2 regions of the Ruegeria sp. BHSA163 genome follow, and region 1 is predicted to be linked to the other one. Evidence: riboswitches for the same ligand, from Rfam matches in the RefSeq annotation. Region 1 holds a riboswitch; the other holds the start of a gene.

Region 1 (4,812 bases):
TACTGGTCCGGTCACATAACCGGCTGTCTTTAAATCTGACAGCATCACCTCGGCCGACGCCAATGCATCCAAGCCGACGGCATGAGCCATTTGCCAATCCTTGCCGGGGTAAGTGGATAGCACTAAAACGGGAACTTGCTCTGGTTTTGGTTTTTCGTTCAGCTTCAGCCAGCCGAAAACGCGGTCGACGATTGCTTCGATCCGTTCCGGTTCTGGCCGGTGCGCGAAGCGCGAATACTCCAAACTGGCGTCGCGTTTGCCTGGTTCTTTGAACGAGGCAATACCTGCCGAAATTCGTCCGTCTACCTCGGGCAGTACCACGTGCATGGCGAGGTCAGCAGGCGAAAGACCGCGTTCAGCTTCGGCCCAGGCCTTTCGGCGCGAAGTAGCGAGCGCAACTTGAAAAACTGGTACGTTGGCGGCGTCCAAAGGTGAGGTGCCCGAGGCGCCTCTGCCCGAAAATGACGTGGCATTTATTATGGCTGCCGGTTTTAGCGCCGAAACCGTATCACGCAGCCAATCGGCAGATGACGGCGCCTTTAATGACGGAGCGAATAAACCCAACGCTTCGAAACCGCGTGAACGCAAGCTGCGGATCAAGGCAGTCACAGGCGCTGTATCGGCTGAGGTCAGATAAGCGCGGTAGAATGTCACCAGAATTCGTCTCGGGTTTTCTGAAAACGCGTTGTCGGTCGAGATTACCCCTCGATCCGGGCACCATGCTCCACATTCAGGGATGGTTTTTGCGCCCATGACCGGCCCGGCATACAGGCCCGCTGCCAGCGCCATTTGCGCCAACGCTGCCTGCGCCGCAACTTCGCCGCCGGTATCACATAAATTCGTCAACCTGCGCAGTGTGGAAATAGGCAGTGTTGAATAGCCGTCCAGTCGGGTATCTTCGCGCCCGTCTGCTGGTAATACTGCCAGCGCCAGACCCTTGGCCTGTGCCAGCGCCAAAACTTGTTGTAGGCCATACGACCAGTAAGGAACGCCCCCTATCAATCGGACAAGTATGCCTTTGGCGCCCTCCAGCGTCTGTTCGATATAGGTGTCGACGGAAAGCGGGTGTTTCAATGCCGTTAGATTAGCCAGTCGCAGTGTCGGCATCCGACCATCAGGTCCGCCGCCACGATGCCAACCCGCCGCGAAAGCTCCCAGGTCGCTGTCAGAAAAAGATAAAACAACCAAATCTGCCGGGCTTTGGCCAAGATCGGTTGGGGTCTCTGTTTCTTCAAGCCCGTGGCTTTCGCGGAAGACGACGTGCATTTTTTACTCGGCTGGCTCGGCAACACCTACAAGAATGTTGCGAATTTCTGCTTCCTTGATGTCGTCATGTTCTCCGATAACCACCAAACGGGATCGGCGATCTTCGTCAGGTTTCCACGGGCGGTCAAATTGGTGACGCACGCGCGATCCGACTGCCTGAACCAACAAACGCATAGGTTTGCCGGTGACGGCCGCATAACCTTTGACGCGAAGGATATTCAACTCATTGGCCAGATGTTCTATCCTTGCGACCAGATCTGCTGGATCGCTCTGTTCAGGAAGATCGACGATAATGCTTTCAAAATCATCGTGTTCGTGATCATCGTGACCGTCATGATGCGATGGACGGGCATCCATATCATCTTCGGCTGCGGCTTCGAGACCAAGGACCACGCGCACATCTACTGCACCTTCGGCAACCTCGACAACAGGCAGGGAGCGCGGGGCTTCGGCTGCGATGATCGCGCGCGCCTTGGCTACGCCTTCGGGACCGGCCAGATCAGGTTTGGTTAGCAGGATAATGTCGGCGCACGAAATCTGATCCTCAAACACCTCGGACAGTGGCGTTTCATGGTCAATCGAGTCGTCTGCCATGCGCTGGGCATCCACGGCTTCGACATTTGGCGCAAACCGACCTGCAGCAACTGCTTCGGCATCCGCCAATGCAATTACCCCGTCAACGGTAATTTTTGACCGGATATCCGGCCAGTCAAACGCCTTTAGCAATGGCTTGGGCAATGCCAGCCCTGAGGTTTCAATCAGGATATGATCGGGGCGCGGCTCGAGCGCCATCAGCGCTTCGATAGTCGGGATGAAGTCGTCGGCCACAGTGCAGCAAATACAGCCATTGGCCAGTTCCATAATGTTTTCGGCTGGACAATCCGGAATGGCGCATGATTTCAGAATGTCACCGTCGACACCCACATCGCCAAACTCGTTCACCACAACAGCCAGACGCTTACCCTGAGGGTTCTGCATCAGATGGCGGACCAGTGTGGTCTTGCCTGAACCCAAAAAGCCAGTGATCACAGTAACGGGAAGTTTTTCTAGGTTGCTCATTTGTCAGGCTCCAATCGGTGGAATGCGGGCCGCACAGTTTTTGCGGAAATGTTCAGGACGTTCACGCCATTTGACCAAGCCGTCACCTGTGGCGAGGTACTTGGTGGCGCCATCGACAATCGTCTCAATATGATCAATTTCGTTCAGGTTCTCATAGACAAAGGTCCAACGTGTCGGTCCACCACGCAGGACGATGGAACACCCCTGATTACAATTTGAAAGGCACTCGACCGCCTTTAGTGTTACGCCAGAAGGCAAGTCGGCCTGCTTTAAAGCCCGATGGAGCACTGTTCCGGGGCGTTGGGTGTCATCCTCGATGGGAAGCCCGCGCCGACAAGTCGTGCAAACCAGCAGTTCGACTGGTGCGGTTTCTGTCACTTCTCTCATCCCCCTTCTGCGGTACGTGGGGGACGGGGTCTCATGCGGGCCACGCTGTTCGCAATGGTCCCGACACCGGAACACCCCGTCCGGTCTGGATTTCGGGCGCTGGCAGGTCTCCCGGCTTACGGATGTCAGAGGAGGCCTCTGGCAGGTGTCCCGCCTTCCCGGCCATTCGGGCCAGTGGCATTGGGCACCCTCTCCGGTCACGGTCGCGGGGGCGGCTGCGTTTGACGGTTTAACCCGCTGACGCATTCCCTTTTCATCTGCTGTTGCAGACACCAACGGATCGGACATGCGGCACCTGCAGGCGCCTTGTCAAGCGAGTCGCTTCACTGGATTGCATTGGGGGGTTAAAAACGACCTGCCAGCGTCGGTGGGCGGCACGACGTGCGCCACTGTCTCGTGCTGGCATGTCCGCAAGAGTGCGAGCATGGAGTGACGCTTTATGAAAGTTGGTTTCATCGGTCTTGGAAATGTGGGCGGAAAACTCTCGGGGTCGCTGCTGCGCAACGGCATCGATCTGACCGTGCATGACCTGAATTCGGATCTTGTCAGCGACTTCGTTGCCAAAGGAGCCAAGGCTGCAAAAGATCCGGCACAGATGATGCGTGATTGCGACGCAGTGATTACTTGCTTGCCGTCACCTGCTGCATCAGACGCGGTAATGCAAATGATGTTGCCTGAGGTCGGAAACGGTAAAATTTGGATGGAGATGTCCACAACCGACGAGGCCGAGGTCAAACGGCTTGGGGCCCTGGTTATCGACCGAGGAGGATCTGCCGTCGACTGTCCGGTTTCTGGCGGATGCCACCGAGCAGCCACGGGTAACATTTCTATCTTTGCAGGTTGCGACCGAGGTACGTTCGATCTGATTTTGCCCTTCCTAACGACAATGGGTAGACGTGTGCTGCACACTGGAGAGCTGGGGTCGGCCTCTGTATTGAAAGTTCTTACCAACTACCTCGCTACGGCGAACCTGATAACATGCGCCGAGGCATTGGTTACTGCGAAAGCTGCTGGGATGGACCTGAACACGACCTATGAGGCAATCAAGATTTCGTCGGGCACATCTTTTGTTCATGAAACCGAAAGTCAGGTCATTTTGAACGGTTCCCGTGATATCTCGTTCACGATGGATTTGGTCAAAAAAGACATTGGCCTGTTTCAGGACGTTGCCGATCGCGCGGGCGTTCCGCTTGAGATAAACCCGCTGATGATAAAAATTTTCGAAGACGGCATAGCGCGTTACGGCGACAGGGAATTATCACCCAATATCATACGGCGACTGGAGGAAGCGACTGGATTGGACATCCGAGCACCCGGTTTTCCCGCCGAGATGGAAGACGATGAACCAGAAGAGCCGGGTTATGAGGTGATCCCAGCCAACCGAGGAGCAGCTGGGTAACCAACCTCGAGCGATCTTAAGCAAGGTCGGGGGCATGGGCCAATTCGGATCACCGCGCTAATTCCGCCAACCACCATCCAGATTGGACAAAAACCAAGCTGTAATTTAAACACAAAATCAATAATCCGTGGGTGGTACAGGCAAGAGAGCAAAGAATGACGGATGAAACATTTCTCATCGTGACAACGATGAAGAATGAAGGGCCTTTCATGATCGATTGGGTGGCATACAACCGATCGATAGGCTTTGATGATATTCTGATCTTTACGAACGACTGCGACGATGGAACTGATGCGATTGCCGAGCGGATGCAGGAATTGGGTTGGGTCCATCACGAACGTAATCCGGTCGGTCCCAAGGAGAAACCGCAGACTGTTGCTTTTTCAAAGGCCAGAAGTCACTCCAGTTATCTTGCTTCGGATTGGATTCTAAGTCTGGACGTCGACGAATATATCAATGTTCGCGTGCCCGGAGGCGACATTCGCAGTTTTGTCGCGGCTAGCGGCGATGCAGATGCGATCTCGATGTGCTGGCGCATGTTTGGTCAAGGCGGTCAAAACGACTTTGTAAATCGCCCGGTGCCCGAGACTTTTTTCCGCGCGGCACCTGAAGACAAATACCCGCATCAAAGGGCGAAAGGCTTTAAAACGCTTTTCCGAAATAATGGGAAGTTCAATAGGTTTCGCGCCCATCGCCCGCGG
Region 2 (4,812 bases), on a different contig from region 1:
CGGGCTGATGGTTTCTGAGAACACACAAACTGATCATTGCCTGAACACACGACCTGAGGATGCGCGTTCGCCATCCCTTGGCCTTTTGACCTGAAAACAGGCAGAACAATGGTTTTTTCACTTTCGGACCTTGGATGGTCCTCTCATTTTGCCGCACAACACGCGGTTGATGCCTCACTGAATCCATATCGTATTTCAGCGGTTCATCGAGATCGCCTTATAGGCCTATCGCCTGAGGGCGAGGTGCCTTTAACGACCCCAAATCAGTCGACCGGAGATTTTGCTGTCGGCGACTGGGTACTGGCCGATGAACATGGTCGCATTCAGCGTTTGTTGGAACGTCGCAGCCTGCTTCAAAGACGTGCAGCTGGTACAAATGCCAAGTCACAGTTAATTGCAGCAAATGTCGACGTCTTGTTCATCGTCAGCTCTTGCAACGCTGATTTCAACCTGCCTCGGCTCGAACGATATCTGGCGCTGGCACATCAGGCGGGATGTTATCCTGTGATTGTCTTAACCAAGGCCGATACCTGCAAGGACGTAGCAGACTATAGTTCGCGTGCTGAAAGCCTGGCTCCATTCATAACTGTCTTGAGTGTAAATGCGCTGGATGCGGCTGATATCCAACATCTTCTGTCATGGTGCCCAACGGGTCAGACTGGCGCTCTGGTCGGGTCCTCGGGCGTTGGAAAGACGACGCTGGCAAACGGGATGACCGGTCAGTCCAACACAACGGCTGGTATCCGCGAAGATGATGCGCGAGGACGGCACACAACGACCTCGCGCGCCCTTATCAAGATGCGAAACGGCGGATGGCTTATCGATACACCTGGAATGCGGGCATTGCGGTTGCTCAATGCCGAAGAGGGTGTAGATGAAGTGTTTTCGGAGGTTATCGACCTCGCGAGAGCGTGCCGATTTTCTGATTGCCAACATTTGTCAGAACCCGGTTGCGCCATTCAGGCAGCTATCACCGCGGGAGAATTGGATGCCGCACGGCTTGATCGTTGGCGCAAGTTGCGACGTGAGGAATTGCACAATTCAGAATCCGTCGCGCAAGCCCGCGCTCGAGACAAGGCATTCGGCAAAATGGTAAGGTCCGTTATGCTGGACAAGAAGGCACAAAAGCGGATTTAAAATTTGGGCGCCGCGCAACCGGCGCCCAATATTCATGCCGGTATCATCCGGGGACAAACAGCTGCATTTCCATATGCAACGACCACTAGGTGTTCGACCTATCGTAATCCGAAGTCTAAAGGTTCCAACTGAGTGAACCGATAAAACCCTATGTTTGGATTTACCTTGCGTTTTTCTCCCTGAGTTTGAGCCTTAAGCTCACACTCCAGAATACAGCAAGCTTGACTTGGGTGTGGTTTGGCCATTAGCCGTTGGCTGATGGTTTCCCTGCCCTCGATTGAGGACGGGATTAAAAGGGAACACGGTGCGACCTTCCTGGGATACCGGAATGGTTCAAGTCCGAGACTGCCCCCGCAACTGTAAGCGGAAAGCGATGCCGAGATACCACTGGCCAACAGGCTGGGAAGGTCGGCAAAGCGACGACCCGCAAGTCAGGAGACCTGCCATCAAAAAATGAAACCGAAACTCGGGCGGGGCGTCCGGTTGGGGTCAGACCGTGATACGCGGGTCTTCCCGAACAAAGCCCATCGTCCAATGTGCGGAGGGCACATCATGATCTGGAACACGAAAACACATCGATTTACGGCCACGATTTGCCATCGCACGGGCACCGCGTGCCCTGCGATGGCACGCACGGGCCGTGAGCTGGCTAAGTCCATCTTAGCCTCGGGACGGAGTGCAACGCGCGATATCGAAATCGAAGGCAGCGTTGAACTGGCGTATTGCAAAAACGGATGCACCGCAAAGTTTCGTGCACGGGTGGACGAAGTGCGCCTTTATTGCGGAGTGGAAACTGACACCCAAATGGATCTGTTAGATACCTTTGCCGAGCTAATGTTTGGGACAGATTTTGGTATCCTGCCATCTAGTGCGACATACAATCCCCCATGCGCCATGCTCCAGGCGCTAACGATATCTGAAATAGATGTGGCTGAACCAGATTACTGTGCGATCCTCTAGGGCTATTGCGCCGCGAAAACGACAGCCGGCGCTGTCGCCCAATGCATTTGGTCATCAGTCTCAACCGCACAGGGGCGAAGGGCCCTTAATCGCGTCAGCGCCGTATCGGGATTTTCGCCGCATTCGACCATTAATCGGAGTACGACCATTCCCGAACGACCGCACCCGCCGCGGCAATGAACCAAGACGCGACCACCGCCGGAGAGCGCTTGCCGCGCTGATGCGCTGGCAACACCCCAGCGTTTGCGGATTTCCGCCGATGGTGCCCCAAAATCCTCGACCGGAAGGTGAACCCAACGGCTGGCGCGGCTTTGTACGTCGCGTCCAAAGTCGCGAGCGCCGTCCATGATCATCTCAACTTCAGTCGCCATCGAGATCACAAGACCCGGACGCCAGCCGGAAATCATCTCAAGATCACCGGAATAATCACCATTCCGCCCAGGCATTGAGGTTAGCGCAAGTGTGCCACCGCCCACTTGCAACGCATGAATCACCATTTGAGACATCTTGCCGTTCCCCCCGAAACGTTACCCAGTAAGTCTTACGCGTGACATCAGACTCGGTGATTTTAACTCTGCCAGCGCAGTTTCCAAAACAAAATCCTGCTTACCCGCTGTGGACGCGGACGACAGGGGCCTCTACGCTGCGGTCTGAATACGAATCCGCGAAAGCAGACATGACCGACACGCCCAGCCCCGCCTATCAGGTTCTCGCCCGAAAATATCGTCCCGAAACCTTTGCCGATCTGGTGGGGCAGGACGCTATGGTTCGGACGCTAAAGAACGCGTTTGCAGCAGACAGGATCGCGCAGGCTTTTATCATGACCGGTATTCGAGGCACCGGTAAGACGACAACAGCCAGAATAATAGCCAAGGGCATGAACTGTATCGGCCCTGACGGCGAAGGCGGACCAACGACTGAACCATGCGGTCAATGCGAACATTGCATAGCGATAATGGAAGGCCGCCATGTTGACGTCATGGAGATGGATGCCGCCAGCCGCACGGGTGTGAACGATATCCGAGAAATCATCGACAGCGTACGTTACCGCGCAGCGAGCGCGCGCTATAAGATTTATATAATCGACGAAGTTCACATGCTGTCGACCAGCGCTTTTAACGCGCTGCTCAAGACTCTGGAAGAACCGCCCGAGCATGTGAAATTCATCTTTGCCACGACGGAAATCCGAAAGGTCCCGGTGACCGTCCTGTCGCGATGCCAACGGTTTGACCTACGTCGGATCGAGCCCGAGGATATGATCGCACTTCTCCGCCGGATCGCGGCGGCGGAAGACACTAAAATCGCAGATGACGCACTGGCGCTGATTACCCGCGCAGCCGAAGGATCAGCCCGCGATGCGACCTCTTTGCTGGATCAGGCAATTTCGCACGGTGCCGGCGAAACCACCGCAGACCAGGTTCGTGCCATGCTGGGCTTGGCTGACAGGGGTCGCGTGTTGGACCTGATGGATATGATCTTGCGGGGCGACGCCGCAGGTGCGTTAACGGAATTGAGCGCACAGTATGCTGAGGGCGCAGATCCATTGGCGGTACTGCGTGATTTAGCCGAAATAACACATTGGGTTTCTGTTGTGAAAATCACACCAGACGCGGCGGAGGACCCAACTGTTTCCCCGGATGAGCGGGCACGCGGTCAAGATATGGCCTCAACGCTGCCTATGCGCGTCCTGACCCGAATGTGGCAGATGTTGCTTAAAGCGTTGGAGGAAGTGTCCGCAGCGCCAAACAGTATGATGGCTGCGGAAATGGCAATCATTCGTCTTACGCACGTTGCCGATCTTCCCAGCCCGGAAGAGCTGGTGAAACGTCTGCAAGATGCGCCGACGCCGCCACCCGGCGGCCCGGGCGGCGGTATTCCGAATGGAGGCCAAAGTGTTACTACAACGCATGTGTCGGCCCCTGCGTCATATGCCGCCACGCCACGTGGAAGCGCCGGCGCACCGACGGCTGCTTTGGCCCAAGACACTCAAACCGCGCTGGCGCGGTATCCGACGTTCGACCATGTTGTCGAACTGATCCGTTCTAACCGCGACGTAAAGTTACTGGTCGAAGTCGAGAACGGCATACGCCTTGTTTCATACCAGCCTGGTCGGATCGAGTTCACACCGGCCGATAAAGCACCCTCTGACTTGGCTGCCCGGCTGGGTTCGGCTTTGCAGCGCTGGACTGGAAATCGTTGGGCCGTCTCAATCGTATCGGAGGGAGAGGCCCCTACAATTGCGGAACTTCGCGACACTGCTGACTTAGCCTTGCGTAATCAGGCAGAGCAACACCCGATGGTTCAAGCGGTTCTGGCGCATTTCCCAAAGGCTCGGATCACCAATATTGAAACACCAGAACAAAAGGCAGCCCAAGTCGAGACCGAAGCTCTGCCAGAGGTGGAAGACGAATGGGACCCGTTCGAAGAAGACTAACTTTGACTCGATCAAAGCGGAAAGCCCCACAACGTGTCGCTCATGCTGTGGTTAGGCATGTGACGGAGGAACCTAATGCACTCGACCCCGCTGCACCCCAAATTCGGACTCACTATCCATGACGTCGACCTCAGGGAAGTTGACAAGGGCAATCTTTATCCTGAAATCCGAAGAGCTTTCGAAACGCATTCCGCACTATTGTTTCCGGCGCAATCCCTGACCGATGACGATCATATTCGATTGGGAGAGCTGTTTGGTCCGCTGGAAAACCGCGAAGCAAT

Evidence for each region. A riboswitch is a leader RNA that binds a small molecule or an ion and turns the genes downstream of it on or off. The one in region 1 is predicted to bind cobalamin.
Region 2: it holds a riboswitch for cobalamin, as region 1 does, so the genes downstream of both, AC2FNV_RS16750 (hypothetical protein) here and AC2FNV_RS12470 (DUF1636 family protein) in region 1, are expected to answer to the same signal.

The regions. Positions count from the first base shown of each region.
Region 1 is NZ_JBXWSJ010000023.1:55,788-60,599, forward strand. It holds gene cobN (cobaltochelatase subunit CobN) at 1-1,266, opposite strand, end outside; gene cobW (cobalamin biosynthesis protein CobW) at 1,270-2,325, opposite strand; gene AC2FNV_RS12470 (DUF1636 family protein) at 2,329-2,712, opposite strand; cobalamin riboswitch at 2,797-3,004, opposite strand; gene AC2FNV_RS12475 (NAD(P)-dependent oxidoreductase) at 3,152-4,111, shown strand; gene AC2FNV_RS12480 (class I SAM-dependent methyltransferase) at 4,267-4,812, shown strand, end outside.
Region 2 is NZ_JBXWSJ010000038.1:35,005-39,816, reverse strand. It holds gene rsgA (ribosome small subunit-dependent GTPase A) at 109-1,137, shown strand; cobalamin riboswitch at 1,380-1,599, shown strand; gene AC2FNV_RS16750 (hypothetical protein) at 1,591-2,097, shown strand; gene AC2FNV_RS16745 (protein-tyrosine phosphatase family protein) at 2,100-2,603, opposite strand; gene AC2FNV_RS16740 (DNA polymerase III subunit gamma/tau) at 2,774-4,531, shown strand; gene AC2FNV_RS16735 (TauD/TfdA dioxygenase family protein) at 4,607-4,812, shown strand, end outside.